Regions from separate parts of the Shewanella pealeana ATCC 700345 genome, predicted to be linked through region 2. Evidence: predicted binding sites of a transcription regulator. Region 2 holds the regulator's gene; each other region holds the start of a gene.
What was found. The regulator ArgR, encoded in region 2, controls arginine synthesis, uptake and breakdown. The targets are predictions, from matches to a motif close to ANTGAATANNTATTCANT.
Positions count from the first base shown of each region.

Region 1: a site for ArgR is predicted at 9,356-9,373, ahead of SPEA_RS18495 (aspartate aminotransferase family protein). Genes of this name have one in related genera too.
Region 3: a site for ArgR is predicted at 1,273-1,290, ahead of argA (amino-acid N-acetyltransferase). Genes of this name have one in related genera too.

Region 1 covers NC_009901.1:4,288,305-4,299,305, forward strand. Annotated here, with positions in the region: gene SPEA_RS18455 (tetratricopeptide repeat protein) at 1-348, opposite strand, end outside; gene crp (cAMP-activated global transcriptional regulator CRP) at 802-1,437, shown strand; gene SPEA_RS18465 (PepSY domain-containing protein) at 1,518-1,853, shown strand; gene SPEA_RS18470 (response regulator transcription factor) at 1,963-2,637, shown strand; gene SPEA_RS18475 (ATP-binding protein) at 2,634-3,959, shown strand; gene SPEA_RS18480 (DUF1338 domain-containing protein) at 4,031-4,831, opposite strand; gene astD (succinylglutamate-semialdehyde dehydrogenase) at 5,254-6,714, opposite strand; gene astA (arginine N-succinyltransferase) at 6,724-7,743, opposite strand; gene SPEA_RS18495 (aspartate aminotransferase family protein) at 7,879-9,096, opposite strand; gene SPEA_RS18500 (HDOD domain-containing protein) at 9,762-10,904, opposite strand.
Region 2 covers NC_009901.1:1,039,996-1,050,996, reverse strand. Annotated here, with positions in the region: gene ispB (octaprenyl diphosphate synthase) at 1-12, shown strand, start outside; gene mdh (malate dehydrogenase) at 81-1,016, opposite strand; gene argR (transcriptional regulator ArgR) at 1,368-1,838, shown strand; gene SPEA_RS04445 (cupin domain-containing protein) at 2,102-2,566, shown strand; gene SPEA_RS04440 (Dyp-type peroxidase) at 2,638-3,573, opposite strand; gene SPEA_RS04435 (ABC transporter ATP-binding protein) at 3,782-4,810, opposite strand; gene SPEA_RS04430 (ABC transporter permease) at 4,812-6,443, opposite strand; gene SPEA_RS04425 (Fe(3+) ABC transporter substrate-binding protein) at 6,618-7,625, opposite strand; gene SPEA_RS04420 (ferredoxin--NADP reductase) at 7,941-8,690, opposite strand; gene SPEA_RS04415 (histidine phosphatase family protein) at 8,807-9,400, shown strand; gene SPEA_RS23050 (hypothetical protein) at 9,434-9,631, shown strand; gene SPEA_RS04405 (hypothetical protein) at 9,676-9,939, opposite strand; gene SPEA_RS04400 (ABCB family ABC transporter ATP-binding protein/permease) at 10,068-11,001, opposite strand, start outside.
Region 3 covers NC_009901.1:4,653,324-4,664,324, reverse strand. Annotated here, with positions in the region: gene radC (RadC family protein) at 1-256, shown strand, start outside; gene rpmB (50S ribosomal protein L28) at 382-618, shown strand; gene rpmG (50S ribosomal protein L33) at 625-798, shown strand; gene argA (amino-acid N-acetyltransferase) at 1,372-2,694, shown strand; gene SPEA_RS20140 (PH domain-containing protein) at 2,764-3,276, shown strand; gene rarD (EamA family transporter RarD) at 3,329-4,216, opposite strand; gene SPEA_RS20130 (thioesterase family protein) at 4,393-4,857, opposite strand; gene recQ (DNA helicase RecQ) at 5,029-6,852, shown strand; gene SPEA_RS20120 (nucleotidyl cyclase domain-containing protein) at 6,918-8,708, opposite strand; gene leuA (2-isopropylmalate synthase) at 9,233-10,804, shown strand; gene leuB (3-isopropylmalate dehydrogenase) at 10,890-11,001, shown strand, end outside.

The DNA.
Region 1 (11,001 bases), 1.9 Mb from region 2:
CTCGCTATACCACTGCTCGGCAGTCGCAATATCTCGCTCGATGAGACTACCTTCAAATGCCAAATCGGCAATAGTCTGCTGCGCTTTGGCATGTCCAAGCTCGGCAGCGTCTGTGAGCCACTGCAGCCCCAAGTCTCTGTCTTGTGCGACAAAACGACCAGATAAGTACATTAAACCCAACAGATACTGTGCATCTTCATCACCCTGGGTCGCTTTAAGTTGAATATGTGCGAGGCGGCTTGCTTCTTCGGCGCCTTTAGGTTGTGGGATCGAGAATGCACTAGCTCCACTGCTGACAGCTAAACACAAGACCACAACAGTATTTAAAATCCAAGGTCTACAATTCACGACGCTCTCCTACAACTCATAAAAATGACTGAAAACATGAACAATCGCCATCAGCCTCTTTAATATTATTCTGCCTCAAGTTAGCCAGAAATAAGCTTGAATGTCGAGTGTAAATACCACATTATTAGTAATGAGAATTGTTTTCATTGGTAACAACCCGCTGTTTAGCGCATAAAATACACACAGAAATCTTGCCCAGCATTCATACAAGGGAATGAGATTGTAACAAGATGTGATATAAGCCTAATTGTTAACTCAACAATTAGGCTTAGCTGCGGATTCAGTTGACATATATTGCTAATGTATCAGAATACGTATATCTAAATGGCTAGGCGGCTTTGAACGGGTAAGTCCAAACTAAGACTTCTATCAAGGTTTTAATAGCTTAATTGACGTAAGATGCTTAATTAGCATACTCTTACTTTATAATGTAATCAGCCGAGGAACATAGGCATGGCTCTGATTGGAAAGCCAAAACCAGATCCAACTTTGGAATGGTTTTTATCACACTGTCACATTCATAAATATCCAGCCAAAAGTACTTTGATCCACGCTGGTGAAGATTCAGATACACTTTACTACATAGTAAAAGGCTCTGTTGCTGTCTTGATTAAAGACGAAGAAGGTAAAGAGATGATTCTTTCTTACCTTAACCAAGGCGACTTTATCGGTGAGCTAGGTTTATTTGAAGAGCAAGCAGAACGTACTGCATGGGTTCGTGCTAAGCAAGCTTGTGAAATTGCTGAAATCTCTTACAAGAAGTTCAAGCAGCTAATTCAGGTTAACCCAGAAATCTTGATGAAGCTTTCATCACAGATGGCTTACCGCCTACACAGCACAAGCCAGAAAGTAGGTGATCTTGCTTTCCTTGACGTTGCTGGAAGAATTGCACAAACATTGCTTCACCTTGCAAAGCAGCCAGATGCAATGACGCATCCAGATGGCATGCAGATCAAGATCACTCGTCAAGAGATTGGCCAAATCGTTGGTTGTTCTCGTGAGACAGTAGGTCGTATCTTGAAAATGCTTGAAGAACAAAACCTTATCCAAGCGCATGGCAAAACTATTGTGGTTTACGGAACACGATAAGCCAGTATTAAGCTCGGTTTAAGACAGCTTCTATAAAGTGGCCTGAGATTATCTCAGGCCATTTTTTTTAGGAGTTCTGTGTGAAACTAGCATTATATCTATGCCTTATGGCTGCGATGCTACACTTGCCTGCTGCGGTCGCTAATCAAAAAGTTGAAGTTCAGCACTATGAAGCGCAGACTTTAGTCAAAAGCGGTCAAATACTCTCCCTTGACCTCACTCTTAGCAGTATTCAAGCCATGTGTCATGGCAAGCTCATTGATGCTCACTTATATCAACACCATGGCAAGTGGCGCTATGAAGTACAAATTCGTACTCTAAAAGGCCAACTCGTTGAACTAATACTCGACGCCAGCACTGGCCAACTTGCCAAACCCACTCAGCTTCCAGCCAGCTGTAACGCCGAACAAGTTTAATAATGACTTAAGAATCAAATCTAATTGCACTGGTGTGGCACTTTTGGGTTAACATGAACTAACTCTGTAAAACGCCTTCCACTCTACTAGGCATCATTGAGAGCACCCTATGAAATTACTTCTTGTTGAAGACAACACCTTATTAGTCGAAGAGCTAGTGAAACAGCTTAAACAGGCTGGTTATGTTACTGACAGCACAGATAAAGTCAGTGAAGCAGATTATCTAATCAAAGAAACCAACTACGACTGCGTCATTCTCGATATTGGCCTACCAGACGGTAATGGCCTAGAACTGCTTGAAAGCTGGCGTGAGCAAGGTATCCATACCCCTGTGATTATGCTGACCGCACGCAGCCAGTGGCATGAAAAAGTCGAAGGGTTTAACTCGGGCGCAGACGATTATCTAGGTAAGCCATTCCATACCCAAGAGTTGCTGGTTCGCATTCAGGCTCTTATTCAGCGTGCGCACGGCAAGGCTAACACCCCTAACAAGCAGCTCACCTATGCAGGCGTAGCTCTCGATGAGGGGCAGCAATCGGTAACAGTTGGCGAGCAAACGTTTGAGCTTACGGCCATGGAGTTTAGGTTACTCAAGATCTTCCTGATGTCTCCTAAAAAGCTCCTGTCTAAGGCACAACTGACTGACAAGCTTTATCAGTTTGACGATGAAAAAGAGAGTAATGTGGTTGAAGTTTACGTGACCCACTTACGTAAGAAGCTTGGCAAAACCGCCATCGAAACTCGTCGTGGCCAAGGGTATATCTTTCACGGCCTAACCCAATGATATCAATCCGCACCAAACTAAGCCTGTGGTTAACAGGCTTAGTGGTGATCTCCACTGCGGTGGGGATCATCTTTTTCGAGTCTATGCTACGCCAAGCTTTCCACGACTCGATCATCGCCAGATTACAAGAAGATCTGCAGCAAGTCTTGCTCGCCACTCACCTAGAAGATAGCACCTTTAGCATAGATGAAAGCCAACTTTCCAGCTTCTATCGTCCTGTTTATTCAGGGCGTTACTATCAACTAGACCTACCTGAACAAGAATTAAGATCGCGCTCACTATGGGATCAACGCCTCGAGGTGGTGGATCTAGAGAAAGGTGAAACCCGAGCTTGGCAGACTAAAGGGCCGCAAAACCACGATATTCAGCTGCTCTCTATCGGCCTGAGATCTGATACGTCTGGCCTTAACGCCACTCTTACGGTTGCGCAAGATCTGAGTATCGGACGCAAAGTTTTCTCCGAGGTCTATGGCACTAAACTCATCGTAAATCTGGCCATGTTACTGGCGATGATCACAGGTATATTCTTAGTTCTACGCCAATCGTTTAAACCTGTTCATCAGATGAAGGACACCTTGGCTAAATTGCGAGAAGGCGAAATATCCTCTTTTGACCTCAACTCTATTCCCTTAGAGCTGCAGCCTTTAGCCAAAAACTACAATGAGCTACTCGCCTACTCCAGCAAGCAGATTGAACGCAGCCGCAATAATTTGGGTAACTTAAGCCATGGCCTAAAGACACCGTTAGCTGTGATGCAGCAACAGGTAGAAGCTCTGTATTTAAAAGAGCCCGAATCCGCCGAGGCGCTACAAAAACAACTCAATTTGGTGCATAAGATGATTGAGCGAAAACTGGCTGCGGCGCGGATCACCGGCGACATGCTACCTGCAGCGCAGATGCAACTGCCAAAAGATATCGAAGACTTAGCCCAAACCTTAGACAAGGTTCATCGCACCAAATCGATTCACTGTCGCTTCGATATTCCAAGCGCCATCACTCGGCTCCCTATGCATCGTGAAGACGGCATGGAGCTATTGGGTAACCTACTCGATAACGCTTATAAGTGGGCCAGTTCAGAAATTCGAGTCTGCATTAGCAACCATGAACAGCAGTTAAAATTGACCATAGAAGATGATGGTCCAGGGGTTGAAACCGAGCAATTAGCCCAACTAACCCACAGAGGCAAACGTCTCGATGAAGCCACCATGGGCCATGGCTTAGGTTTGTCGATCGTTAAAGATATTGCCGAACAGTACAAGATTGAACTTAAGTTTGAGCACAGTCAGAGTCTACCAGGTCTAAAAGTGACGTTATTGTTCTAATCTTTATCCATAATGAGCAGCCAATAAAAAAACCGGACTCTGTCCGGCTTTTTTGTCTCTATCCGTAGATACTAGCCATTGACGTTAGTACTTTCGAAGATCTTGTCAGCAGAGGCCGCCACAAAGCCTGTGTAAAGCTCTCCATCCGCTTTAGGATAGCGCAATGCAAACTCATAAAAACAGCTAGGGATGTTAATCACAGCGTCTGAGAAGCTAACTGAGATCTTATCAGCCATAGTTGATGACTGCTCGAGTAACACCTCAGGTGTGCCCTTCACTTCACCGCCAGATGCATTCAACACAAAGCCTGCCGCTTTTAAGGCATGGTTCACTTCAAAAATAGTGTCATAGTCGGCTAGGTGATTAATCGACACCGTAAAGTGGTTAGCTCGATAGCCAAAAGCTGCGACCCAAGCAGCGTACTCACTCTCAGCTAATAAGGCCTCATAGGTCTTAGTGTCTAACTCCCAGTGACGACCAGAATACAAGAAATCGTCGGCAGTGGTTGCAGCAGTATCAATCTGCTCAATCAATCCCTTAACGGTTGATTGCAGTTCATCACTAAACTCTTCGACTAATAGCTCAGAGATAAACACTTTAGGCTGTGTACTGTCAGGGTGCTCAAAATGTTTAGCATTTAGCTTCTTAGCTTCAAACTTGTAGTCACCACAGGCAACATAGCCGATCGACTCAAAATGCTTAGCTAATACTTCAAGGTTAACCTTGGCAATATTAAAGGTTCTAAGTGCGATATGGTCATTGATAATCGCACTGCCTTTCGACAGCAGCTGGTGAACCTTAGCTGCCGATGGCGTCATTTCGATATAGTCTTGCCAAAGTGCTTCAAATAGCGTGTTTACATTCGTGTGCATTATTCACTCCTTTACGCCAGCGTGTTTACCTGCTTATTTATTTATCTATTTAGGTCACGCGGCTGTACACGTTTTAGGGATACTGCTTGCTTGTTTTGTCGTAATAATACCAATCAGTATAAGAAGTTGATCTACTCAGAGCGTTTTTTGGCAAACTAATTCAAGGCGAATAGCTGTAAGAATGGCTCTTCCCTTGTTAAGCTGTTCAACGCTGAAGTAGGCAGCCAAAAACGCTCCAGAATGGCGAGTTTTAGCGGCTCTGATACTGCGTTAACGAGCTTAACCGTAGAACAACTATGCTCTTCACTCGTTGCCTTGTCTCAGTGCCGCTAAACTATCGCTGAGCGACCAAATCTTTATACTGATTGGTATAAACAAAAGGGAAGCGCCCCGAGCGCTTCCCTTTCGATTTGTGCCTAAGGTTAAATACTCAAACCCGGACTCAATGTGGCTGGCAGACTGACTGCATCGGCTTCGACAGAAGCGACAGGGTATGCACAGTAGTCGGCAGCGTAAAACGCACTCGCTCTGTGGTTACCCGAGGCACCGACACCACCAAATGGTGCCGCGCCTGAAGCGCCAGTGATCTGCTTGTTCCAGTTGACGATACCAGCACGAATACGTGCAAGGAAATAGTCATAATCTTCACGACTATCAGCCAAAATACCTGCCGATAGGCCGTAACGCGTCGCGTTAGCTAACTTGATCGCTTCATCAAAGTCGCTATAACGTACCACTTGTAATAGCGGCCCAAAGTACTCTTCATCAGGCAGTTCGATGACACCTGTCACGTCGATAAGCCCTGGTGAAACTAAGCCTGTTCCCACCTCAAGATGAGTAAGCTCAACCAATGCGTTACCGCCTAGGTTTACAAGATTACGCTGCGCTTCAACCATGCCCTTTGCCGCGGTCTCTGAGATCATAGAGCCCATAAATGGTTGCGGCTGGGCGTTCCACGGACCGACTTGAATCTGCTTAACTGCAGCAACAAGCTGCTCAAGCAGTGCATCACCAGCAGCGCCTTTCTCAACATAGAGACGACGTGCACAAGTACAGCGCTGGCCAGCAGAAATATAAGCAGACTGAATGATGTCGTGCACGGCGGCTTTGGTATCTGCCACATCTTTGATGATAAGAGGGTTGTTTCCGCCCATCTCTAGTGCCAAGATCTTGCCTGGATCGCCTGCATACTGTTGATGCAGGATATGACCCGTGCGTGAGCTACCTGTAAAGAATAGACCGTCAATTTGCGGGTGAGCCGCGAGTGCCTTACCGGTCTCTACCTCGCCTTGAACTAGGTTAATCACGCCTTTCGGTAGACCCGCTTTCTCCCAAAGCTTAAGCATCAGCTCAGCCACTTTTGGCGTCAGCTCCGATGGCTTAAATACCACTGTGTTACCGGCAAGCAATGCAGGAACGATGTGACCATTCGGCAAGTGACCCGGGAAGTTGTAAGGTCCAAATACTGCAACCACGCCGTGTGGCTTATGGCGCAGTACTGCTCGGCCTGCCGGAGTGTCATTCTCTGAGGTTCCAGTACGCTTGTGGTAAGCGGCAACAGAAAGACCTATCTTACCTATCATGGCGCCCGCTTCTGTCGCAGTTTCCCATTGCGGTTTACCGGTTTCTTGAGCAATCACTTCCGCCATCTCGGCCTTGTTGGCTTCTAGCTGATCGCGATACGCTTCAACGATGGCGAGACGCGCATCAAAGCCAAGCATAAACCAATCAAATTGTGCATTACGTGCCGCATCGACGGCGACACCGACTTGCTCTGGTGTCGCTGTTTTACTGTTCCAGATCACTTTTTGGTTGGCTGGGTTAATTGATGTCACTTCGTGACCTAGGCCTTCAACCCACTTACCTTCAATAAATTGTGTCATTTTCTATTCCTACATTGGCAAGACGCGGATCTGATCACCCTCTGCGACCATTAGGCCCTCTGCAGTTTGGGGATCTAAGATCACGTCGTCACTGTCGTCGACTACAGCTAAGTTGACAGCTGTAGCACGGTAATTAGCTAATTGGGTATTTGAAACTATGTAGCTTGTAGCATCGCTTGGCGTCTCACCGATAGTGACTGTGAGCAAACGACTCTCACGCACGGAACGAATATCATGAAGCTGACACTCGACCGTTGGGCCTGCATCGAAAATATCGACATAACCACGACACCTAAAGCCTTCAGCTTGCAGCAGGTTAAGTGCTGGGCGAGTATTAGCGTGCACTTCACCAATCACTTTCTGCGCTTCTTTAGGCAATAGACATACATAGACTGCATTTTTGGGCATCATCTCTGCCATAAATGCTTTTTGACTCAGTCCTGATAGGTAATCAGCCTGAACAAAATCGATACCTAAGAAGTGCTCCTGTAACCAACCATAGAATGGCGAATTGCCCTCTGCATCGCTTTCACCACGCATCTCGGCAATGACTGTGTCACCGAATCGCTCAGCGTGTTGCGCCAGAAACAGGAATCGGCTTCTTGAGAGCATGCGACCATTATTATTCTTACGATAACTACTGCGTAAAAACAGGGTGCAAAGCTCAGCGGCTCCGGTGTAATCGTGGCAAAGGGTTAAGGTTTCAACCTCATTACGGACACCAATCTGCTCAGAGTGGTAAACTTCTGTACCGAGTCGATAATGGTAAAAAGCATCTTCCATACCTACTGCGGCCTCAAGACCGCACGTACCGACAACTTCACCAGTTTCAGTATCTTCAAGCACCATCAAATAGCCTTCATCGAAAGGCTTATCGATCTGCTTGGTAAATGAAGCTTCGACTCGAGCAATTTTGCTTCTGAGTAGATCGGCATTCACTGGCAGGGATGTGAACCCATGTCCCGACTCTTCTGCAATTTGATATAGGGCATCGAAGTCAGTCGATCGGATTGGACGTATAACTAGCATCTAGGAGTCTCCTCGCTATCACTTGCCGTTAGCTGTCAGTCTTATCAATATATGACAAGCACTGGTCAATAAACGTTCAAGTTATCCTAAAGACAAAAAAAGGAGCGCTATCATTGATAACACTCCGTTTGGCCTTTAGGCTTCGACAACTTTAGCGACTGCACGCTCAAAACGCGCTAGACCTTCGGCAATATCCGCTTCTGGGATCACTAGAGATGGCGTGAAGCGAACTACGTTTGCACCCGCAACTAGGCTCATTACGCCTTCGTTAATAGCGGCTACTAAGAACTCTTTAGCACGACCCTGGAATCTTTCATTCATGACCGCACCTAACAACAGACCTTGGCCACGGATTTCAGAGAACACATCATACTTTGCGTTGATCGCAATTAAACCATCACGCAATAACTGCTCGCGCAGCTTAACACCGTTCAATACTTCTGGCGTGTTAACCACATCCAGTACCGCATTACCTACGGCACAAGCTAGAGGGTTGCCGCCGTAGGTAGAACCGTGAGTACCTATCTTTAGATGATCGGCAATCTCTTTTGTTGTTAGCATAGCTGCTATCGGGAAGCCGCCACCTAACGCTTTTGCCGTTGTTAATACATCAGGCACTACATCACCACGCATGTAAGCGTAAAGCTCGCCTAGACGACCCACACCGGTTTGTACTTCATCGAATACCAATAATGCATTGTGCTTATCACAAAGGGCACGAACCGCCTTTAAAAACTCTGGATCAGCATCGATAATACCGCCTTCGCCTTGAAGCGGCTCCATCATGACTGCACAAGTCTTATCAGAGAAGACGGCTTCTAGGGCTGCGATATCATTGAACGGAACATGAGTAATGCTCTGTGGCTTAGGACCGAAACCGTCAGAATAAGCGGCTTGGCCACCCACACTCACAGTAAAGAAAGTACGACCATGGAAGGCTTTATCAAATGCGATGATTTGATCTTTTTCAACGCCAAATTTATCCATTGCATAACGGCGTACTAGTTTAAGTGCCGCTTCGTTTGCTTCTGCACCTGAGTTAGCAAAATAGACGCGGTCGGCAAATGTGGCATCGACAAGCTTAGTCGCTAGCTCAAGCGCTGGCTCGTTGGTCATTACGTTAGCAAGATGCCAAAGCTTTTCGCCTTGGGTCTTTAGCGCGCCAACTAAGGCTGGATGACAATGACCTAAACAGTTAACCGCGATACCACCAGCAAAGTCGATATACTCTTTACCTTCTTGATCCCAAACTCGGCTACCTTCGCCACGAACAGGAATTACTGCAGAAGGCGCATAGTTAGGCACCATAACTTCGTCAAATTGGGCACGTGTAAGATTCATTTTTGAGCTCATTGCTTCTCATCCTTCATAATTATCGACCTTTTAGCTGGTCGTTTTCCGCCCGGTGTCTTTATCTTGTGTAGGTGACACGGCGATTGCTTGTGTAACATGGAGGACATTATTAGCTAAAATGTGATCAAAATACCAGTTTTTAACAACATTCAGGTGAGCTAGGTCTGTAAATACTGCATAAAGATTTGAGTTTTGGAATTAACAAAGCGGATATAGCGGGGCTTTAAGCATAAATAGTCACAAAAAAGTTGCCTTGCACCATGAATTACTAGTTATTCACGCAAAATGAATAACTAACTACGCAATTATATCGATTTTAGTTAAACTTTTTATAAATTTGCCGAGTTCTTAACCATACCAACATAGGGGAGTGACAGGCAGTTCAAGGGCGGCGGAATTGTATACTATTTATCGAATCGATTAGCTGGGCTTTTTTTGTTTAATAAATACTGCATAAATCACAAAAAAGTTGCATCATCAGCCGGATGACAAGTATTAAAAGTTAGGTTAAAACCTTAGCAAAAACCAGTAAAGATACTAAGAATTTAAACAAGTTTCTTACACAAATACTGGTGAACGAACACTCAACACGACTAAACCATAGTTTAATCGCTCAATATCAAGTCGTGTTGGTTAACAAAATGAGTAAACTTAAAAGACTAAACTTAAAAGAGTACAAGCTTACTATAATTTTGCCCGCTCAAACGGATCTGTTCCTGCTCTGATATTTGATAATAATCAAACATTAAACGGCACTCTGCAGCAGTAATATTTTTAGCCTCTTTTAACAAATAGACTTTTGCATAACAGTTAGCCCGCTCGATTAAAGCAGAATCCTCATCCAGCTCAGCATATTTAATCTTAGTATCGATGGCCTTGTAGGTTTGGGTTAGACGGCTATTGTCAAACTTAAGCAGGCTGAGTAACTGCCAGTTAAGCGAGCGACTATGGCTCAACACTAGCTGATAGACATCATTGGCGGGGAACTCTGTTGCCATTACGGCATCATAAAGCTCTTTATCACGGCTAGCACTCGCCTCCCTCAACCAAGCTCCCCACATATCATCAAAAGTTTTTGCACATTGATTAATGACGCAAGTGACGCCCAGTTGGCTCATCAGGCTGCAGCTGTAAATAAAAGCTCTGTCTTTTTCATGTAGCTCGGCTAGCGCTTGAGCCGCAATCGAAGAGACCATGCTGTACCGCCATATTTTTCGCGTTAACCACAACATTTGTGGCTGGCCAGCAGGCATTAAATGCCTTAGGCAATAATAGGGAACTAAGGATTGTAAGTTTTCGATACCAATATAATTGAGCACCAACTTGATATCAGTAACCTGTACCTCTGATGATTTGGGCCGGCGATGCCTAAATGTTGGGCTATTGACCATATTGACCAAGTCCCGCTCTAACCATGGCAGTGCCGTTACTAATGGCCTTATACGGACTAAGTCAACCTGAGGTGAATACAATAGTTCCAATAATAAAATCTGTTTTTCATCGAGCTTTGACAGTTGCAGTACTTGCTCTGGAGAAGATAGCTGATGCTCGATATTAGCATTAACACTCGTGAGTAATTGGTTAGAGACAGCGTCATAAATGGCCTTAGCCTGATTCTGCTTCGCTAATCTTGCTTGAATTGCCTCACGTTCAATCTCGAGCTTATTGGCATCATCTTCTAGCTCAGGGCTAATATCATCAGCCATCACAACCGCTTTGCCCTTTCCAACAATTAATTGCTTTTGCAGTCGTTGCTCTACCTCTATGATTTGTGCAGGTTTAACCCCGCCTGCTACCGAAATTGCCACTGATTAACACGCTCCCTTTAACGATTATTACCAGTCTACCGATTAATCATAAGTTTGGCTAAAACTGACGGGGATAAAATACAGAATCCACCTTCTG
Region 2 (11,001 bases):
CGTAGCAATTAGTCAACAAGGCTAAATCAGAAACCAAAAAAGGGAGCCTAGTGGCTCCCTTTTTAATTGCAGCTAATTGATTACTTGACGAAATCAATACCTAGTTGGATATCAGCCTGAAGTGTATCTAGCATCGCATCACGTGCATTTGCTTCAAATGCACTGACTTCACCGTAAGCTAACACTTCTTCGACGCCATTTTTACCTAATACAACAGGTTGTGCGAAGAATTCAGCATGTTCACTGCCACCGTCGACGTAAGCGCACTCAACAACATTAGCTTCACCTTGAAGGCCGCGAACTAATGACAGACCGAAACGGCATGCCGCTTGCCCCATAGAAAGTGTCGCACTACCCCCACCGGCTTTAGCCTCAACAACCTCAGTACCCGCGTTCTGAATACGGGTAGTAAGTGCTGCAACTTCGGCATCAGTAAAGCTTACGCCTTCAACTTGTGAAAGCAGCGGCAGAATAGTCACACCACTATGGCCGCCAATAACTGGCACCTTAACATCAGCAACATTCAAGCCTTTTGCTTCAGCAACAAAAGTTTCAGAGCGGATAACATCAAGGGTTGTCACCCCAAATAAGCGGTTCTTGTCGTAAACACCTGCATTCTTCAATACTTCGGCTGCAATCGCTACAGTTGTATTGACAGGGTTAGTGATAATACCGATTAATGCTTTAGGGCAAGTCGCGGCGCACTTTTCAACTAAGTTACGAACGATACCAGCATTGATGTTAAATAGATCTGAGCGATCCATTCCAGGTTTACGTGCAACGCCAGCAGAGATAAGAACAACATCAGCACCTTCTAGCGCTGCAGTCGGATCTTCACCTGCGAAACCTTTAACTTCAACCGCTGTAGGGATGTGGCTTAGATCAACCGCTACACCAGGTGTCACTGGAGCGATATCATAAAGCGACAATTTTGAACCCGCAGGTAATTGAGTTTTTAACAATAGGGCAAGCGCCTGGCCAATACCACCAGCAGCACCAAGTACAGCAACTTTCATAATTATCTCCGTTAATTCTCGGATTTTGTGACTTAGATCCATCTTCCCAATGCCGCAACAGTACTTGATTCACAAAAAGAATTCAATTATCCCTTAGTCGTGTCCCATATAATCTACAACGCTAATGTAAGACGAAAAACGAAAAAAGCTAGTGAATATCATGCTTACAGAGCTGCAGGCATGATAAATTAGCAAGTTAAAAATTAGAATAATCATTCTAACTTAAGTTACACCATTAAGCCTAAGTGAATCTCTTAATGAATTTTTATTCAGAAAAACGAATACCAATTGACAAAAATGACGAAAATAATCATGATAGTGCAGATTTTTTTGAATAAAGAATAATAATATATGCAAGCTAGTAGAAGCCCAGATGATTTAGTTAAGACTTTCAAATCTATTTTAAAAGAGGAACGATTTGGTTCCCAAAGTGAAATAGTTAACGCCCTACAAGCTGAGGGCTTTAGCAATATCAACCAATCTAAAGTATCTCGTATGCTAAGCAAGTTTGGTGCGGTTAGAACCCGTAACGCTAAACAAGAGATGGTTTATTGCCTCCCAGCAGAGCTAGGCGTGCCTACTGCTGGCAGCCCGCTTAAAAACCTAGTACTAGATGTTGACCATAACCAGTCTATGATTGTTGTCAGAACCAGCCCTGGCGCTGCACAATTAATCGCTCGTCTACTTGATTCAATAGGTAAGCCTGAAGGTATTTTAGGTACCATTGCTGGTGATGATACGATTTTCATCTGCCCATCTAGTATCCATAGTATTGAAGACACATTAGAAACGGTTAAGTCATTATTTAATTACGCCGACTAAGCTCATGCTTTAATCATTAGCTTAAGCGACGGACTATCTGCACCAAAAATGCCGTAACCCAAGGGCTACGGCATTTTGTCTTTTATCTCCACCTAGATGTACGACTCCCCTTTCTCGTGTGTTCTCCCAAGCCATCACTCAGCTTAACGCTCCCTGTATGAAACAGCATGATTTATACAATATATTGAATAGCTGCTTCTCTCTTGAGCAATAATCGTTATAATCCTAAGCGACAGTATTGTTAGTCGAGGGGAATAATAAGTATGAGTAATATAATAAATATCAATGATATATGCTGGGAACCTTGGCAGCATGAAGATAAATATGCCAGTGAGCAAAAACACTTAGGTGACGCGGCTGGCGGCGAAAAAATCGGTGTGACCATGGAGCGATTAGCGCCAGGTAAGTCTTCAGCGGTATCGCATTACCACACTAAAGAAGAAGAGCACATCTATGCCATGCATGGAGAAGCAACGCTTTATATCGACGATGAGCCTCACTCCTTTAGCCAAGGAGAGTATATCTGCTTCAATGCTGATACCGGCATTTCTCACAAACTCGTCAACCATAGCGATAAAGACTTTGTGTTTCTTGTCGTCGGAAACCGAGACATTCACGACGTAGTCGTATATCCAGAAACCAACAAGGTACTGGTAAAATCTGTCAACGAAATTTACGCTCGACGCACCACTAACTATTGGGATAAAGACGAAGTTGATAGCGAATAATTTTCACTATTACTCCCAATAAAAAACGCACCTTAACGTGCGTTTTTTTATTGTTCAAATAAGCGAGCCTATTAGCCGTTGACTGAGATCATAAAATCTAGAGAAGGCGCGAAGAATGATGAGCCCGTTAGCGCTTGAGTGAAATGCAATAAATGATCGTGATTTCCCTCATTGTCACCGTGCACCATGCTCTCTAACATCTTCTCGAAATGTACTGAATTACGACAAGTAGAGATAAACATCAAACCTTGCTCTTTAACTGAACCGTAAGGCATGCTCTGCCTTAGGATCTCCATCGATTTACCTTCGCTATCTTTAAGATTAACACGCTTAATATGGCTCGTCAGCGGTTTGTCCGCCGAGGCATATTCGATATTATCGGACTTGGTGCGACCCACTATATCTTCTTGCTTCTTAACTGGAAGTCGATTCCATTTACTCAAGTTATGAGCAAACTTTTGCACATGAATATAACTACCACCTTTAAATGGGCTATCTTCATCGCCAATCAAGGCCACTTCTTGTCTGCTGCGCCCTTTAGGGTTTTCAGTGCCATCGACAAAGCCCGTTAGGTCGCGCGAATCGAGGAACCTAAAGCCACGCTCTTCGTCTACAAGCTCTACTAAGCCTTCAAACATTTGGCAAACTTCATTAGCGACTAAGTGTAAAATATCAAAACGGTCACAACGGACTTGCACGAACAAGTCATACTCGATAGCTGGCGCATCTCGATTATCACGATTCATAGCAGGGAAAGGCTTTAGCTGACTTGGTCGAGCATCGGGGTATAAGGTGTCCCAGTAGTTTGCACCAATTGCGACAAAACCGTTAAATGCACTATCAGAATATTGATCTGCCAATTCAAAGATGTATTGCGCGACATTGGCAACACAAGGACGCATGTCAGACTCGACACTCTCATTAGCATTAAACATTAAATAGACACTGTGCAAGTTTCCTTCTGCACATACTCCAAGCTGTTCACGAGGCATAACCTGACTATCCATTATTATATGTAACCCTTTCTCTTAATTAATATTCGGCATTATTATCTATAACTTTAGTTATTAATATCATTAACTGACGCACAATAACTAGAATTTGTAGCAAATTCCTTAAGGAACCACTGAATTTAATGCCAGCGACTATACATTGTTCCCGCCTTCTATCGGCTATCATCCAGTTCTGACCATCTGGAAATCACATAAAATTATTTTAAAACAAGACCAAACTATGATTCTTACACTCGATAGCGACCCGCTGACCGACTAAAAAATCAAGCTCTGAACTGTGTATATCAAGCATATTATCGGCTACTTGAACCTGATATTGGCAGATATTACCTAAGAAGCGGCGGCTAATGACCTCTCCTATCCCCCCAGTATCGGCCTTCAATAAAAGCTGTTGTGGCCTTAACAATACTTCAACCTGGCTTTGTATGGGTAAATTGAGCTCGGACTCACTCTCTATCTCACCTACTGCGGTAACGATACGGTGACCATCAAGTACCCTCGCCTCTAAATAATTTCCGGCACCTAGAAAGTCTGCCACATACTTATCAGAAGGCGCAGAATACAAACTTTCCGCTTCGCCGCACTGTACGATTTGACCTTGGTTAAACAGCGCTAACTTATCAGCAAAGACAAAGGCCTCATCTTTACTGTGAGTCACAAAAACCGCACTTACATTATGCTTCTTTAAGATATCCCGGATCTCTAGCATCATCTCTCGGCGTACCTTGGCGTCAATATTAGAGAAAGGCTCATCTAATAGCAGCACTTCGGGCTCATAGGCTAGTGCCCTTGCAATAGATACCCTCTGTTGCTGTCCGCCTGAAAGCTCATGAGGATAACGTTTAGCTAACCCATCAAGCTTTACTAGGGAGAGCATCTCTTGTAAACGCGCCCGCCTTACGGCTTTATCGCGTGTAACTACGCCAAATAGAATATTTTCAGCAACGGTTAAATGAGGAAACAATGCATAATCTTGAAAAATCATCCCAACACCACGCTGCTCACTGGCAATAAAACAACTATCATCCGCAACGACTCTATCGTTTATAGTGATACTACCGTGACTTATCGCCTGCAGCCCAGCAATAGCCCGTAATAAGGTGGTCTTGCCGCAACCGCTAGGGCCTAAGAGAGCGACTATCTCTCCCTTTTCTACAGTGAGATCTAGGCCCTTTAGCACCTGTTGTCCTTGGTAGTCGCTAAACACTTGCTTAACTTGTAAAGTGGCCATATTAATTATCCTGCTCCAAGGAACGGTTAAGGTAGATAAGTGGAACTAAGCCGACGAGTACTATTACGATGGCGGCTAACGCACCGTGTTCGAGCTGTTCGTCCGACACAAATTGGAATACATAAGTCGCCAAGTTTTCAAAGCCTATTGGCCTTAAGAGCAATGCTGCTGGCAGCTCCTTCATACATTCAATAAACACCAGCAGTAATCCAGCAAAGATACCTTTTCTAAGAAGAGGTATATGTACCCACCTTAAAAGACCTAATGGTTTAAGACCCATAGTGATCCCCGCCATATCCAGCGATGGCGAGATGCGTTTATAACTGTTCTCAATACTGCCTATCGCAATAGCAGCAAAGCGGATCGTAAAGGCACAGACAATAATGAAGCTACTGCCGGTTAAGATAAGCCCTGGGCCCTGAAAACCAAGGTATTCAACCAGATCATTGATGGCAAAATCGAGCCGAGTAAAAGGCACTAAAATGCCGATAGCTAATACAGTGCCGGGTAATGCATAGCCCGTTGAGGCCAATCTAGAAGGGAGTATATCTGCGCGCCTTGGGCTAATGCGGCGAATAAACATCAGCACAATACCGATAGCCACACAGATGACGCTCACTAGCATAGAGATCCATAAGCTATTAAAACTGTATTCAAAAAACTCTTCATTCCAGCTTTCGGAAAAATAACCATAGGCGTATTGCAGCAAGATAATAAAAGGTAACAGGAAGGCTAGAGTCAAAAGAGCGCCACAGTAGGTCGTTGCCGCAAATGCCTTCAAACCAGACAGTGGATAAATATCGAGTTCTCCCGGTGTCGATTGCTTCTGAAATAGCTTTTGCTTACGCCTCGCGAATCGCTCAAAACCCACCATGGCAAAAATAACTAATAACATAATAGTGGAAAGCTTTGCCGCCGCCGTTAAGCTGCCATATTCAAACCAAGTATCGTAAACCGCCGTGGTCAATGTCGGCACAGCAAAGTAACTCACAGTCGCAAAATCCGCCGCGGTTTCCATCGCCACTAGGGCCGCGCCGACTGCCAATGCAGGCCTAGCCATCGGCAGACTTAGACGCCAAAAGCTTTTCCATGGGCCGCAACCCATCACGCGCGTAGCCTGACTCAAACTAGCTGACTGCTCCATAAAAGCGGTGCGGGCTAACAGATAAATATAGGGGAACAGCACTAGCGCTAACATGATGGATGCGCCGCCTAATGAGCGCACCTCGGGGAAGAAGTAATCTTGAGGAGTCTGCCAGCCAAAAAAGCTGCGTAGTGCTCCCTGTACGGGGCCAGCATAATCAAACAGATCCGTGTAAACATAGGCGACCACATAAGCGGGCATGGCTAATGGCAGTAACAGTGCCCACTGAAAGATTTGACGTCCAGGAAACTGACACTTAGCCACAAGCCAAGCAGCTGGAACAGCAATGAATAATGAGCCAACGACAACCCAAAGCATCAACCACAGACTGTTACTGATGTAGGTGGGTAAAACCGTATTAAACAGATGGCCAAATACAGCTTCATCGGGCAAGAACGACTGAACGATTAACGCAATAAGTGGCATTATGATAAATAACGCCAAGGTGTAACCCGCAACAGACCAGCCTTTAGCTAAGCCTAAAACCATAAGATTAACTACCTAAAAATAAACATCCGTGTACTTTGATAAAAACAAGAAAACCTATCTAACGATAGGTTAACTTAAATATTTGTAAGCCGAGCTAACGCATTAACTTCTGAGCGCTATTCTAAGCTTAGCCCCATTAGGTTAGCTCAACCTTAAGTTATCACGAGTCTTTGGCTAGAGATCAAACTTAACTTCATCGAGTAACTTAATCGCTGCGCCATGATATTCAGCCAACTTGTAAATCGGTAGGTCGTCGGCTTTAAACTCTCCCCAAGAAGCGACGAGTTCTGACGGCTGAACGTCGGCTTTAACAGGGTATTCAAAATTTACTTCTGCATAAGCTTGCTGGGCCTTATTACCAGATAAATACTCCATCAACTGAAGCGCTAAAGCTTGATTCTTAGAATGTTTAGCCAATGCCATACCGGATACGTTGATATGTGAGCCACGATTATCTTGGTTAGGGAAGTTAATCTCTATCGCATCGGCCCACTGCTTTTGATCTGGGTTTTGTAACATCTTACCTAAGTAATAGCTGTTACCGACTGCTAAGTCACATAAGCCTTCGCTTACAGCTTTAACCTGTGCTCTATCATTACCCTGTGGTTTTCTAGCTAAGTTTGCCTTCCAACCCTCAAGCCATGTTTTAGTTTCTTGCTCTCCATAATGAGCAATCATAGAAGCAACTAGAGAAACGTTATAGGGATGTTTACCACTGCGAGTACAGATCTTGCCCTTGTACTTAGGGTCAGCTAAATCTTCGTAGTTGATGTCGAGCTTGCCAAGACGGTCTTTTGAAGAATAGATATTGCGTACTCGCATGGTTAGCGCATACCACTCATCGTCTGGTGAGCGATATTTTGCAGGAATATTTTGCTTGAGAATGTCACTACTCGCTGGTACGACTAAATCCTTTTCAACTAACTCCATCAAGCGATAAAAGTCAGAAGTCAGTACGATATCGGCTTTAGACAATCGTCCTTCACGTACCATACGCTCGGCGATCCCCTTCTTAGAGAAGACGACATCAACTTTTACACCAGTCTCTTTAGTAAAGTTCTCTAAGATAGGATCGATCAAAAAGGCTTGTCGGTAGGAATAAACTGTTAATCTATCAGCAGCATTGGCTATAGATGCAAAACAAGCCAGTCCTATCACAGCTAGACTCTTTACCATTTTCATTACTCTTCTCCCTTAACAAGTGTCCGAATCACCAGATACAACTGATAATAATTCTCAATTGCGACAAGAGTAATAAAAACTCACATAAACAGCAAGCATTTGTCACAGCTTCAACCCAAAATAGACAAGTCATCAAACTTAAGCAAATACTTAACTTACATAGGGTTAGCTAATATTTAATGTATAACGGCCTGCGATAAAGTCTAAACCTAACCTCATCTATCATTAATCCACTTGATGTAGGCTAAAGCCGAATGAGATAGGCCATACTATTCAGCATCTGAAAAATGCCAAGCCTGCAACAGCCATATCACTTTACCAATACCTCTCAACGGTAACTTGACCCGGAGCACGGCGAAGATTTTTCACTAATCCTCTATCTTGTAACACCTGCTGTGATTGGGTAATCATCTCCGGATTGCCACAAATCATCACTTGCGAAATTTCAGGACTAAGCTTTAAGCCTACTTTAGCTTCTAGCTCTCCGGAGATAATAGCATCGGGGATCCGAGTAGACAAAGCGCCCCTAAGCTCTTCACGCGTCACAGAAAGCACCAGTTTGAACTGCTCAGGATAGCTTGCTTCATATTGCTTAAGATGCTCGAGATAAGCTAAGTCTTCAATTTTACGCACCCCATAGACCAAGACTACTTTCTCATAGGAGAGCCAAGGCTCACTGGTATCCATCATAGAGATGAATGGCCCAACCGCCGTGCCAGTGGCTAAAAACCATAGGTGCTTGCCTCTATGCTCTTCTTTAGGTAATTCGTCTAAGGTCATAAAGCCGGTCGCTTTGGTAGCAACGTCTATAGTGTCACCGACCTTAAGTTCTTGCAGGTTCGGTGATAACAGTCCCTCTTCAACAGCCACAGCTAACACTTCTATATAGTCACTTCCCGGAGGGTTAACTAATGAGTAAGCTCGGCCAATTCGTTTATCATCCACAACCTGACTGAGCTTAATAAACTGTCCTGCAGTAAAGTGTCCAATATCGACGCTAATCTTTAGCGAAAATAATTTATCGTTCCAGTCTCGCTTCTCTATGACCCGACCTTCAATCCACATAGCACCTCCTAAAACAGCTGACTGAATATGAACAATTAAACTTACATTAGCTTTTATTTCATATTCAGAAAGAATAGTCTAGCCAACAGACAAGTTAGTATTATCGGAGTGCACTTATGAGATGGCAGCTAAAATCAATCGCAGTCGTTATGCTGGGGCAGCTACTATTCATTACCAGCTTAGCCAGTGGTGCCCAGCCTATTAACTCCGGAGTCATTGACGCTATAAGCACTTCCCAAACGAAGATTGTGGTACTCGTTAGGCATGCTGAAAAAATTGAAGAGGGCAGTCGTAACCCAATATTGACTGAAGCGGGACAACAAAGAGCGCTAGCGTTGAGTGAAGCGCTGAAACCACTCGAACTCTCTCAGCTTATCGCTTCTAACTATCAACGAACCCAATTGACCTTAGATCCCATTGCTAGCCAAAGAAAGCTCCCGGTAATTATTGCCGATACTCAGTTTGGAACGGAGGCTCATGTAGCTTCAGTGGTCACTCTAGTGAATCAAACTTCGGGCAACAGCCTGATTGCCGGACACTCCAACACTGTCCCACTTATCATTAAGGCGTTAGGCGGGCCGATTATCCCGGCAATTGATGAGGCTCAATATGGGACTCTATATCTACTTTCTATCGCTAAATCTGGAGAGATAACTCTGACTCAGAGCCACTTTGGGAAAAGGGTTATTTCAACTTCTACACATGATTAATTTGACGTAATAAGTAGCAGTGAGGGATATACGGTGAGCAATTCAAATACGTCTTCAAACAATAAGCCGCTATCGGCAAGTTGTAGCACTTGTCAGCGAATGACCAACATTGAAGGTGAGTTTATCTGCTTTAGAGAAGGTAAAATCATTGGATTGAAACCAACAAAAGAACCTTCTCCTCAAGCTAAACTGATCTGCGAGGGCTGGAAAATGGGTAAGCCAATTACTTGAACGGTTGAAAACTTAAGTGATTAAAAACTTAATCGGTCAATAGCTTAAGCACTTAGCATGCCCGCATAATCCCTAGCCGAAAACTTGGGTTCATGTAACAGGCCTTGTAATGGATCGATAGGGCTGGCTTTCGCTAGGCCTAAGCCTCGAGTTGTCACTCGCATACCGGCACATAATTCAAAATACACCACTTCAAGTTCATCATTTTCGAGTCCACGCTTTTTTAGCGTCGCCATAATCGCGAGCCAATCGGTGTTAACTTTGCTGTCCTGTCCTTCAATGTGTACGAGTATAGGTATATTTTTCATTGTGACCTTCTCTGTATTAGCGTCCCGTTAAGTTGAGATTGATTATAGACACATGAAACTGAACCTATGCTGAACCCTAAACAGGCTTTTCTTAATAATACTTTAATAATAAGCAATTTTTTAGGCGATTACTCCTGCTGCACACGCCAAAGATTGGCATAGAAGCCTTTCGCAGCGAGTAACTCACTATGGTTACCCGTTTCGACGACTCTGCCCTTACTCAAGACTATGATACGGTCGGCATCGACAACAGTCGAGAGTCGATGCGCTATCACTAAGCTAGTATGGCCTTTTGCCACCTCCTTTAAGGCCGTTAAAATTGCCTGTTCAGAATGGCTGTCTAAAGATGAAGTCGCCTCATCGAAAACTAAGATGGGGGACTTCTTCAAGATAGCTCTCGCAATCGCGACTCGTTGCTTTTCACCACCGGACAACTTTAGGCCTCGTTCGCCAACTTTCGTTTCCCCGCCTTCAGGTAGACTCTCAATAAATTGGCTAAGGTGTGCCATCTTAATCGCAGCATCTATCTCTTCTCGGGTAGCCTCTGGGCGGCCATAACGAATATTTTCTATCAAGGTATCGTTAAACAGCACTGTATCTTGAGGTACTATCGCTATGGCTTGGCGTAAACAGCTCTGTGTCAAGGCGCGAATATCATGGCCATCGATACAGATCCGCCCATCGCCCACATCATAAAAACGAAATAATAGCTTAACCAGTGTCGACTTCCCCGCGCCACTATCACCAACGATTGCTACTTTTTGGCCCGTCTCTATAGTAAAGCTGACATCATTTAAAATCTTTCTTGAGTCGTAACTAAATCCCACATGCTCAAATGACACCCTACCTTGACTCAATAGCTGATTACTCGCGCCAGCCGAGTCTTGAATCGAAGGTACTTTCTCCAATAGATCAAACATCCTCTCGATATTGGCAAAGGCCCCGCGGATCTCTCGATAGACAAAGCCTAAAAAATTAAGTGGAATAAATAGCTGCATCATAAAGGCATTGATCAATACAAAATCACCTATGGTCATCTCGCCTTGTACCACGTCATACGCT
Region 3 (11,001 bases), 1.6 Mb from region 2:
ATTATTTAGAGGCACAATAAATTCAGCGTCAGTTTATCCACGAGAAGTGGTAAGTTTGGTGCTTGAAAAAAAGGCTGCGGCTGTGATCGTGTGTCACAATCATCCTTCTGGAATTGCAGAACCAAGTACAGCCGATAGACGAATTACTGAGCGGTTGAAGCAAGCCCTACAAACTATTGATGTTTCCTTACTGGATCACATGGTTGTGGGCGATCGAGAGATAGTTTCTTTCGCTGAAAGGGGATGGATTGATTAATCTATTCCTTGATCTTTGATTTTAGATGCTGTATAAAATGCGCCCTCTGTTGTGTGCCTCAGGCGACGGCCGTGTTCGAGGTGCATTAATGCTCGAGCGTTAAATATTGTTTTGGAGAGATTGACATGTCAAGAGTATGCCAAGTAACTGGCAAGCGACCAATGGTTGGTAACAACCGTTCGCACGCGAAGAATTCAACGCGTCGTCGTTTTTTACCTAACCTACAGAACCACCGTTTCTGGTTAGAAAACGAAAAGCGTTTCGTACAGCTACGTATATCTACTAAAGGTATGCGTATCATCGATAAGAAAGGTATTGAAGTTGTTATTGCTGAACTTCGTGCCCGCGGCGAGAAGGTATAATAAACCATGGCTAAAGCTAAAGGTAATCGTGAGAAGATCAAGCTAGTTTCTAGCGCTAACACTGGTCACTTCTACACGACTGAAAAAAACAAACGTAACATGCCTGAAAAAATGGAAATCAAGAAATTTGATCCAGTTATTCGCCAGCACGTTATGTACAAAGAAGCTAAAATCAAGTAATTACTTGTTTAAGCATCTTGGAAAAAGCCTCTATTTATAGGGGCTTTTTTTTTGCCTAAAATTTAGTATCTCTCTAATACCAATCAGTATAAAGATTTGGTCGCTCAGCGAGAGTTTAGCGGTTTTGAGGCAAGGCAACGAGTGAAGAGCATAGTTGTTCTACGGTTAAGCTCGTTAACGCCACATCAGAACTGCTAAAACTCGCCATTCTGGAGCGTTTTTGGCTGCCTACTTCTGCGTTGAACAGCTTCACAAGGGAATAGCCATTCTTTCAGCTATTCGCCTTGAATTAGTTTGCCAAAAAAACGCTCTGAGTAGATCAACTTCTTATACTGATTGGTATAAATCCCTTCATATTTTTCCGCTGTAAATTCTGCCACATCGCTAACTCTTCATAAATTCTCAGTACGATATAGAGCGAGAATGCTTTGCTAACCAAAACTCAAAGTGTAAAGTGAAAATAAATGCTTTTTAAATGAATTTAAATGCAATATCATCTTTGTAAGTTGCTGGCTTAATGTGTAATGGCTGGCTGTTCAGGTGAATATCTATTTATTTTAAGGTGATTCTAGCGTGCGTACTACTGAACTTGTTGATGGATTTCGTCATTCTGCTTCCTATGTTAATGCCCATAGGGGCAAGACCTTCGTTGTGATGCTCGGCGGTGAAGCGCTGGCACAGCAACAGTTTCGCGCGATTATCAATGATATTGCACTATTGCACAGCTTAGGGATCAAAATAGTCTTAGTTCACGGTGCTAGGCCGCAGATTGATGAAGCGCTGGAGCAGCATAGTCTGGCAGCCGAATATTACAATGGTGTGAGGGTGACAGATGAAGATGCCCTTAAAGTGATTAAACAAGTGGTTGGCGGCTTACATCTTGATATCACGGCCCGCCTGTCGATGAGCCTCAGCAATACTCCGATGCAGGGGGCACAAATTAACGTTGTCAGTGGTAATTTTGTGATTGCACAGCCGTTAGGGGTTGAGGATGGTATTGATTATTGCCTCAGCGGTAAGGTGCGTCGAATCGATAGCCAAGGTTTGAAGCGTCAGCTTGATAATGGCGGTATCGTGTTGTTAGGCCCTGTAGCGGCCTCAGTGACGGGTGAGAGCTTTAATCTGACTGCGGAAGAGGTAGCCACTCAGATTGCAATAAAACTCAAAGCAGACAAGATGATAGGCTTTAGTGCTCAGAAGGGGATTTTGGATAGCGACGGACAAGTTATGGCAGAGCTGATGCCTACCGAAGCGCAAAAAATCTTAAATGATTTCCCTGAGGTTTCTCCCTTATGTGTAGGTACTAAGGCATTTTTAGAGGCCAGTATCGATGCCTGCCGTAACGGGGTGAGTCGCTGCCATTTTGTCAGTTATCTCGATGATGGAGCACTGTTACAAGAGTTGTTCTCGCGCGACGGTATTGGTACTCAAATTGTCACTGAGAGTGCCGAACGTTTACGTAGAGCGTCGATTAGCGATATTGGCGGCGTGCTTGACCTTATTCGTCCACTCGAGCAGAAAGGGATCTTAGTGCGGCGTTCACGTGAACAACTGGAGATGGAGATAGAGCAATTTATGCTGATTGAGCGTGATAGTTTGGTCATAGGCTGCGCGGCATTTTATCCTTTTGAAGAGGACAATGCGGGGGAGTTTGCCTGTTTAGTGGTGCACCCCGACTACCGTGATGCCGATAGAGGTAGCTTGCTACTACAAAATATTATTAGTCAGGCAAGAGTGAGAGGTTATTCGCGTTTGTTTGCCTTAACCACTCGCAGTATCCATTGGTTCTTAGAGCACGGCTTTAATATGGTCGAGGTTGATGCGCTGCCAGAGAAGAAAAAGCAGCTGTATAACTATCAACGCAAATCGAAGATTTTAGCGCTAGACTTAGACTGATTGGTATTAGAGGCTGACTAGAGTGTTGGCATCTAAAACTCTGGTTATCATCGTAAATTAGGAGCCGCCATGCCTCAAGTTTATGCATTGGCACCACTCACGCCAGCGAGTCATTGGAGCTTCATTGCTTTGCTGGCGGTTTTAGTCGGATTATTAACTTTTATCTATTTCAGCACGCTACCCCAAATCAGTAAAATTGTCAGTATTGGCTTACTTACGCTCATGCTGTTTGCGTTTAGTTGGTTGTTCTTTAAGGCGGATGATTCTAAGTTGATTATCGGTGAGAACAAGTTAATCCTTGATGTGCCATTTTACGCGATGACTCTGCCGCTTGCCGAGGTGGAGATAAATGATATTCAGCGTCTAGATTGGCAGCGGGAGCCCGATTTAAAACTCGAGTCTCGTCACAATGGTGTCGGGATGTCAGGTTATCAATTAGGCTGGTTTAGGCTGTCCAATAATCAGAAAGCCTTTGTCGTAATGAGCGAAGAAGAAAATTTGGTGATGATCCCAACGTTACGAGGATACCGGATCATATTGAGTCTACAAGAGCCGGATAAGCTGCTGAATCAACAGCGATAAAAAAGCGAACCCATTTGGTTCGCTTTTTCCGTTGAAGTAACACCAATCAGGGCTACTTCTTAGCTTTTCGCTTGTATAGCATGTCCAGCGTAAAGAGGAACAAGGCTGCCCAAATGAACGCAAAGGTAATGCCTTTCTCTGCGTCGAAGGGCTCGTTAAACAAGGCAATAGCTAGGATAAACATGATGCTTGGGCCTATGTATTGGAAGAAGCCTAGCATTGAAAACGGGATCCTAACGGCTGCAGAGGCAAAGCACAGTAACGGAACTGTGGTTACGATCCCCGCTGCAACTAAGAGTAAATTCAAACGCAAATCGTTAGTGAACAGATGGCTTAATGAATCTCCCATATTCGTAAACAGATATATGAGCGCGATAGGCAGCAAAATAGCGGTTTCTACCAATAATCCCGTCTTGGCGTCGACATTCACTTTTTTACGTAGCAAGCCATAGAAGGCGAATGAACAGGCAAGGCCCAGCGATACTAACGGAATGGATCCAAAGGAGATAAGCTGGATCATTACCCCTGTTGCCGCTAGTGCCACGGCGGCCCATTGCAGTTTACGCAGGCGCTCACCGAGGAATATCATGGCGAGACTCACATTCACCAGTGGATTAATGAAATAGCCTAAGCTGGCATCTAGCATGTGGTCGTTGTTGACCGCCCAGATAAATAGTAGCCAGTTACCGGCAATAAGTATGGAAGTCACACACAGCACGGCAAGTTGCTTTGGCTGTTTGAGTAGGTGACGCAAGCGAGCAAAACCACCAAACAGTGCGATTAAAATCGTGACAAAGAAAAATGACCAGATCACGCGATGCAGTAAGATCTCGGCAGCAGAGACGCTATCAAGCAATTTAAAATATATGGGAGCAAAGCCCCAAAGGGTATAGGCGCAAACTGCATAAATAATGCCTTTACGGTATTCAATTTCTTGCATTGGAATGTGCTAAATAGGGAAGTAGCCGCTGATTGTAGTCTTGCTTAACCTTAGACTCAAGTTGGCAGCTGTTTTAATAAAGCTAGTCGCTGTTATGCCAAACTGACAGTAAGGAAAGATTTACTGCCACTGGCTTTAGCGACCCAATTACGGCTTAGTTACGGCTTTATCACTTATTAGCCAACCATGTAAGTGCCTGTGCCGAAAGCGATATGGTCACCTTTTTCATTGTGCAGTTCCATCCGTGATACCGATACTCGGTTGCCGGCTCTTATGACTGTACCAGTGCCGGTAAAAATTTCGCCACGGCCAGGACGTAAATAGTCAACTCGCAGATCTATGGTGCCGAGTGTTTTAATGCGGTGTTCTAATTCATCTAACGTCCAGTCGTCTCTACTGGCAACTAGCCCAGAAAAAGCGGTGAGGCCGCCAACCACATCCAATACAGTGGCTGTCACGCCGCCATGCAAAATTTGCTGATGAATATTACCGATTAACTCGGGTTTCATAGTGACTTGGATCTCGACCCCATCCATATCATAACGTTTGATATCCATACCAAGTAGGTTGTGAAACGGCACGTGCTGATCAAAAATTTCGGCCACTCTGCGTAGGGTTTCTTGCTGAATAAGCTGACTCATCTTACTTCCTTTTGCCGATTAGTAATCTCATTATTCGCTTTAGAGTATTTAATCTATCGCTAATGGATACCGAGGCGCAAGCTTAAATTTTACTCAACAGTGTTGTTCGAGAGAGACAAGAGCCTCCGCCTCTATTAGAATAGTCGACCCAATTTTTAACACAGGTTCATTATGGATCAGGCGGCGCTCGATACTTCAGTCGATCAATTATCTTCCACCCTTCAGTCGGTATTTGGTTACCGTACTTTCAGAGAAGGTCAGAGGGAGGTCATTGAGCAGATCTGCGCAGGACAAGATTGCCTGGTGATCATGCCGACAGGTGGCGGTAAAAGCCTGTGTTATCAATTACCCGCTCTAGTCTTACCCGGTTTAACCGTGGTGGTTTCTCCCCTGATCTCGCTAATGAAAGATCAGGTCGATAGCCTTATCCAGACCGGAGTGTCTGCGGCTTACTTAAATTCCTCTCTGCCTAGAGAAGAGAGCCTGCAGGTGTTGCAGAAGATGCGTTATGGCGAACTTAAGTTGCTGTATGTGTCGCCTGAGCGCCTGTTGCAGGCGAGCTTTATCGACAGGCTACATGAGCTTAATGTATCTTTATTTGCTATCGATGAGGCGCACTGTATCTCGCAATGGGGTCATGACTTTAGACCCGAATATGCCGCATTAGGCCGCTTACGTCAGCAGTTTCCGCAAGTGCCGATTATGGCACTGACCGCGACAGCCGATAAGGCTACACGAGCCGATATTTGCGAGCGTTTAACCATTACACCGCACTCTTTACTGACCAGTTTCGATCGACCTAATATTCGCTATACCGTGGCTGAAAAGCTTAATGCAGCTAATCAGTTGCGTCAGTTTGTCGATGCGCAAAATGGGGCCAGTGGTATTGTCTATTGCAGCAGTCGCCGTCGAGTCGATGAGGTTGCCGAGCGCTTGCGCTTGCAAGGCCATCAAGCCGAAGCCTACCATGCGGGTAAGACTCAAGAAGAGCGCGCTGAAGTTCAGGATAAATTTCTAAAAGATCAGCTAGATATTGTTGTGGCAACAGTGGCGTTTGGTATGGGAATTAACAAGTCGAATGTACGCTATGTGGTGCATTACGATATTCCTAAGAGTGTTGAGTCCTATTACCAAGAAACTGGCCGTGCGGGTCGTGATGGCTTGGACTCGGAGGCGTTAATGCTATTTGACCCTGCCGATATCGGCCGAGTTAGACACTTAATCGAGCAGTCAGAGCCGGGTCCACAGCAACAGGTGGAGTTTCATAAGCTTAATACCATGGCCGCCTTTGCCGAGGCGCAGACCTGTCGTCGACAAGTGCTGTTGCACTATTTCGATGAACCTGCGCTTAAGGCGTGCGGTAACTGCGATATCTGTTTAGACCCGCCTAAGAAATACAACGGTATTCAAGATGCACAAAAGGTGTTGTCTTGTATCTATCGCATCGGTCAGCGCTTTGGCATTAATCATCTTATTGAAGTGCTGCGTGGTTCAAAGTCGGCCAGCGTGATTGAGCGTGGGCATGACAAGTTATCTACCTGGGGCATTGGCAAAGAAAAGAGCCACGAGCATTGGCTTAGTGTGATCCGCCAGTTGATCCATTTAGGTCTTGCCACCCAAGACATCACCCGCGGATCTTCGGTAACCCTTAATTCGTCTGCACGTGCCGTGTTAAAGGGGGAGGTTGAGTTACTGCTGGCTGAGCCTAGAATCGTGATTCAAACGACTAAGCGTCGCAGTAATAACCCGCGTGCACCACTCAATTACGACCGTAAGCTATTTGCAAGATTAAAGCTTTTACGCCGTACGTTGGCCGAAGAGTTAGATGTGCCGCCTTACTTGGTATTTAACGATGCGACTTTAGCGGAAATGGCTGCAATACTACCGACAAGTCCGGGTGAAATGTTGGCTGTTAACGGTGTCGGTGAGCGCAAGCTCGAACGTTTTGGTGGTGAGTTCCTCGATGAGATCGCCGATTATCTAGCGGAAGGTTAATGCAAAGAAGGCGAGTCCAGAGAATGCTTGTTATAGATAAACGGCTTAGCTGTATAATTGGCCCTTTAAGATCCTGACTTTCTTGATGGCTGATACTGCCGATTTTGGCTAACAGGCTTTAATCTTCTCAGCTGACTGATGTTGGCGCGCTTTATCATAGATTGTAAATTATCAAACTGCTGCATGCTGGCAAGGCCAATATTGACCTTACTGTCGTTTTGCCACTCTGCCACCGTATCCGATAACTGCTCGATGACATTGAGCGCTGCAGCCTCAGACGTATGAGGTAGCATGATTAACAATTGTTGTTTTTCCTGCAGGAACAACAGATCTTGAACCCTCAACTTCGTCTTGAGTTGTGCAATCATCAACGGGATCTCACTACTCAATACTCCGCTCGGATCGAGCACTAATAATGACAGAGGGTAATTCGCGTGCTTACTTACGCTAAGCATATCTTCTAGTTTTTGCTTGCCCGTCGCATTAGGCCTTACCGGCATAGGCTCTTTAATTTCCAGTGAAGATTTGGATGGTTGTCTGTAATACCAGGCGATAAAGATAATTAAGCTGAGCAGAATAAACAGTATTGGTAAGAGTTCCCTGGGGATAAGCTGGCTAGGTAGGGCTGCAACACTGGTACTTTGCTGTCTGTTGGAGACCTGTTGTTGACGGCTTAAGTCAGATTTTAAATGAGATAGCCAGATCTTCTGAATAAATAGGCTTTCTTTCTCAGAGGCCTTAAATTGCTTGAGTTGGTAATCATAGGCTAAGGCGTAGTCTTGCTTTTTGGCAAAGTAATCGGCTAGCACGGCATAGCAAAGCTTAAGATCCGTATAGCGCTTTTTCTGTTTGGCAGTCGCTACGGCTTCATTCATCAGTTCTAGGCCTAGCTTCTCTTTACCTTGAGCTAACTCGACTTGTGCTAGTAGATGTAGGGCACTAATGGTTGCGCTAGCGTTTGACTCTTTCTTAAAGGTATTAATGCTTAAATGAAGCAGTTGCTCTGCGCTACTGTATTTTCCACTACTAAAATCAATAAAGGCTATTTGCTTGTAAGCAACGGCTAATTCAAAGGGGCTGCCAAGCTCGGCAAGGTTACTTCTTGCTATTTGAGTATAGTGATCTCTTAACTTAGCTTGACGATTTGATTGCGCTAAGTTTGCGGCCGCAATTGATAAATTAAGCGCAATTTTTCCTGCAGAATCCTTATCTCTGAGTGCCTTATCTAAAAAAAGTTTAGCTTCTTTAGGCTCATTCACGTCCATCAACAACTTAGCCATAGAAGCATTTAAGTATGCAATAGGAGTTAGCAGCCACTGTGCATCATGGCGCTTAACTTGCGGATAAAGGTCTAGCGCTAGACGTAAGTCTTCGATGGCGGTGTCGTTATGCTGAACCTTTGCGTCTAGTTGGCTTCTGAGCCATAGGCCATTAATCAGGGCCTGAGGCTGCTCTAAACGACGAGACATGGCGATAGATGAGTGAAGTAAGGGTAACGCCTGCTGGTAATTTCCGTAATTAACATAGGCCTGAGCCATACAATTAAGAAAGTAAGGTCTAGCTTCATCTAACTTCAACTGCTTGGCTCTTGCTTCATTGAGTCTAGCTAGGTTTATAGCCGCGGCATTTTCACCTAGCTGAAGATAGGTTTCGCACTTAAAGGCGCTCATGCGTAGTTGCAGTACCTTGGGATCTAAGTAGGACTGGAGGTTTTGTTCAATGCCATGAATATTATTGAGGGCTTTACTAGGATATTGAAAGACTAAGGTATTGAGTTGCTCAAGCTGTTCTAAGGTTAATGAATACGCAGGCGAGAGCCACAGCATAAAACTGAGGATGATAATGCGCAAATCCATTTTTGAACGCTTCAGTGGGGAATCCTTATCCGCTTTCTTTCAACTTGGGCCGCATTATAACGAATCTAAATAAAATGTGCATAAAAAGCTTGTTGCGAGAGAATATTGCGACATGTTGGTGATATGTACGTTATTGAGACGTAAAACGGCGTAAAAGATCATTTTTACGCCATTATCTATCTATCTTGCGCTTTTTTAGAGCAATAAGTAGCTTGAAAATAACTCTAGTAAGCGAATTTATGGTTGACACAGGCAGCTGTGCAAGTTAAAAATTAATCGACTCAACATCAGTGTTGAGCATATTTATCTATTTAGGTTGAATAAAAAGTGATGAAATATACCGATGCACTACTAGGACTCCTTATTCTCATTCTCGCAGAACCTGCGCGGAGGACTTAGTGCTATACGCTTTAAAATGAGCCTGCATTAATAAACCCCGCAAATAGAGCGGGGTTTTTTGTATTTTAATCGTAACAAGCAAAGTGAACACATAACGGAACAGTGATGTTCAATGGAGAAACTAGATGTCTAACCGAGTGATTATATTTGACACCACCCTACGCGATGGTGAACAAGCATTAGCAGCAAGTTTAACGGTTAAGGAAAAACTTCAAATTGCACTCGCGTTAGAGCGTTTAGGTGTCGATGTGATGGAAGTTGGCTTTCCCGTTTCTTCTCCTGGTGACTTCGAGTCGGTACAAACCATTGCTAAAACTATTAAAAATAGCCGAGTTTGTGCCCTATCACGTGCATTAGAAAAGGATATCGATGCCGCTGCACAGGCCTTGTCAGTGGCCGAGCAGTTCCGTATTCATACCTTTATTTCAACTTCGACCATTCACGTCGAGAGTAAATTAAAGCGCTCATTTGATCAGGTGCTGGAAATGGCGGTTGGCGCTGTTAAGTATGCCCGCCGTTTCACCGATGATGTGGAGTTTTCTTGTGAAGACGCAGGCCGTACACCTATCGATAACTTATGTCGCATGGTGGAGGAGGCGATTAAAGCTGGCGCGCGTACCATTAATATTCCCGACACTGTGGGTTATACGGTACCGAGTGAGTTTGGCGGCATCATTCAGACTCTGTTTAATCGGGTACCCAATATCGACCAAGCGGTGATCTCGGTGCATTGTCATGACGATTTAGGTTTGTCGGTTGCTAACTCTATTACTGCCGTGCAGCACGGAGCTCGCCAAATAGAGTGTACCGTCAACGGTATTGGTGAGCGTGCGGGTAATTGTTCTCTAGAAGAGATCGCCATGATCTTATCGACTCGCAAGGGTGAGCTAGGACTTGAGACGGGTATTAATGCCAAAGAGATCCACCGTACCTCAAGCTTGGTTAGTCAACTTTGTAATATGCCTGTGCAGGCGAATAAGGCCATTGTTGGCGCGAATGCATTCACTCACTCATCGGGCATTCATCAAGATGGCATGCTAAAAGCGCAAAACACCTATGAGATTATGACGCCTGAGAGCATTGGCTTAAATCGCAATAACTTGAATATGACCTCACGCTCTGGCCGTCATGTGATTAAGCACCGTATGAGTGAGCTGGGCTATGGTGAGCAAGATTATAATATGGATGTCTTGTATGAGGAGTTTTTGACCCTAGCAGATAAGAAGGGTCAGGTGTTTGATTATGACCTAGAGGCGCTTGCCTTTATGGAAGCTCAAGCCGAAACCGATGATCACTATAAATTACAGCAGCTAGTAGTACATTCAGACTCTACAGAAGGCAGCGCAACAGCTACGGTCAAGGTTGCGGTTAACGGTGAAACCATTACCGAAGCCGCGACGGGTAATGGTCCTGTCGATGCCGCTTATAAGGCCGTTGCTCGGGCCAGTGGTTGTGAAATCAACATTAGCAGTTACCAGTTAAGCGCAAAAGGCGAGGGGCAAAATGCCTTGGGCCAAGTGGATATTACCGCTAAGTATCGCGAGCAAAACTTCCATGGTGTTGGCTTAGCTACCGACGTGGTTGAGGCGTCAGCCAAGGCTTTGGTCCATGTGATGAACCTAACTTGGCGCGCCGATAAAGTCGCCGATTGTAAGCAGCGTATTCAGCAGAACAAGCGAGAGCTCGGTGGCGTGTAAGCCGTAGAGTCGATACTAATGTGTTGAGCGCAAGAATATGTCTAAAGAATAAATTGAAGAATAAACCACAGGAGTGAGCCGAAGTATGAGTTATCAGATTGCAGTACTGGCCGGAGATGGCATTGGACCAGAGGTGATGGCTGAAGCACGTAAGGTGTTAAAAGCAGTTGAACAACGTTTTACACTTTCTATTGAAT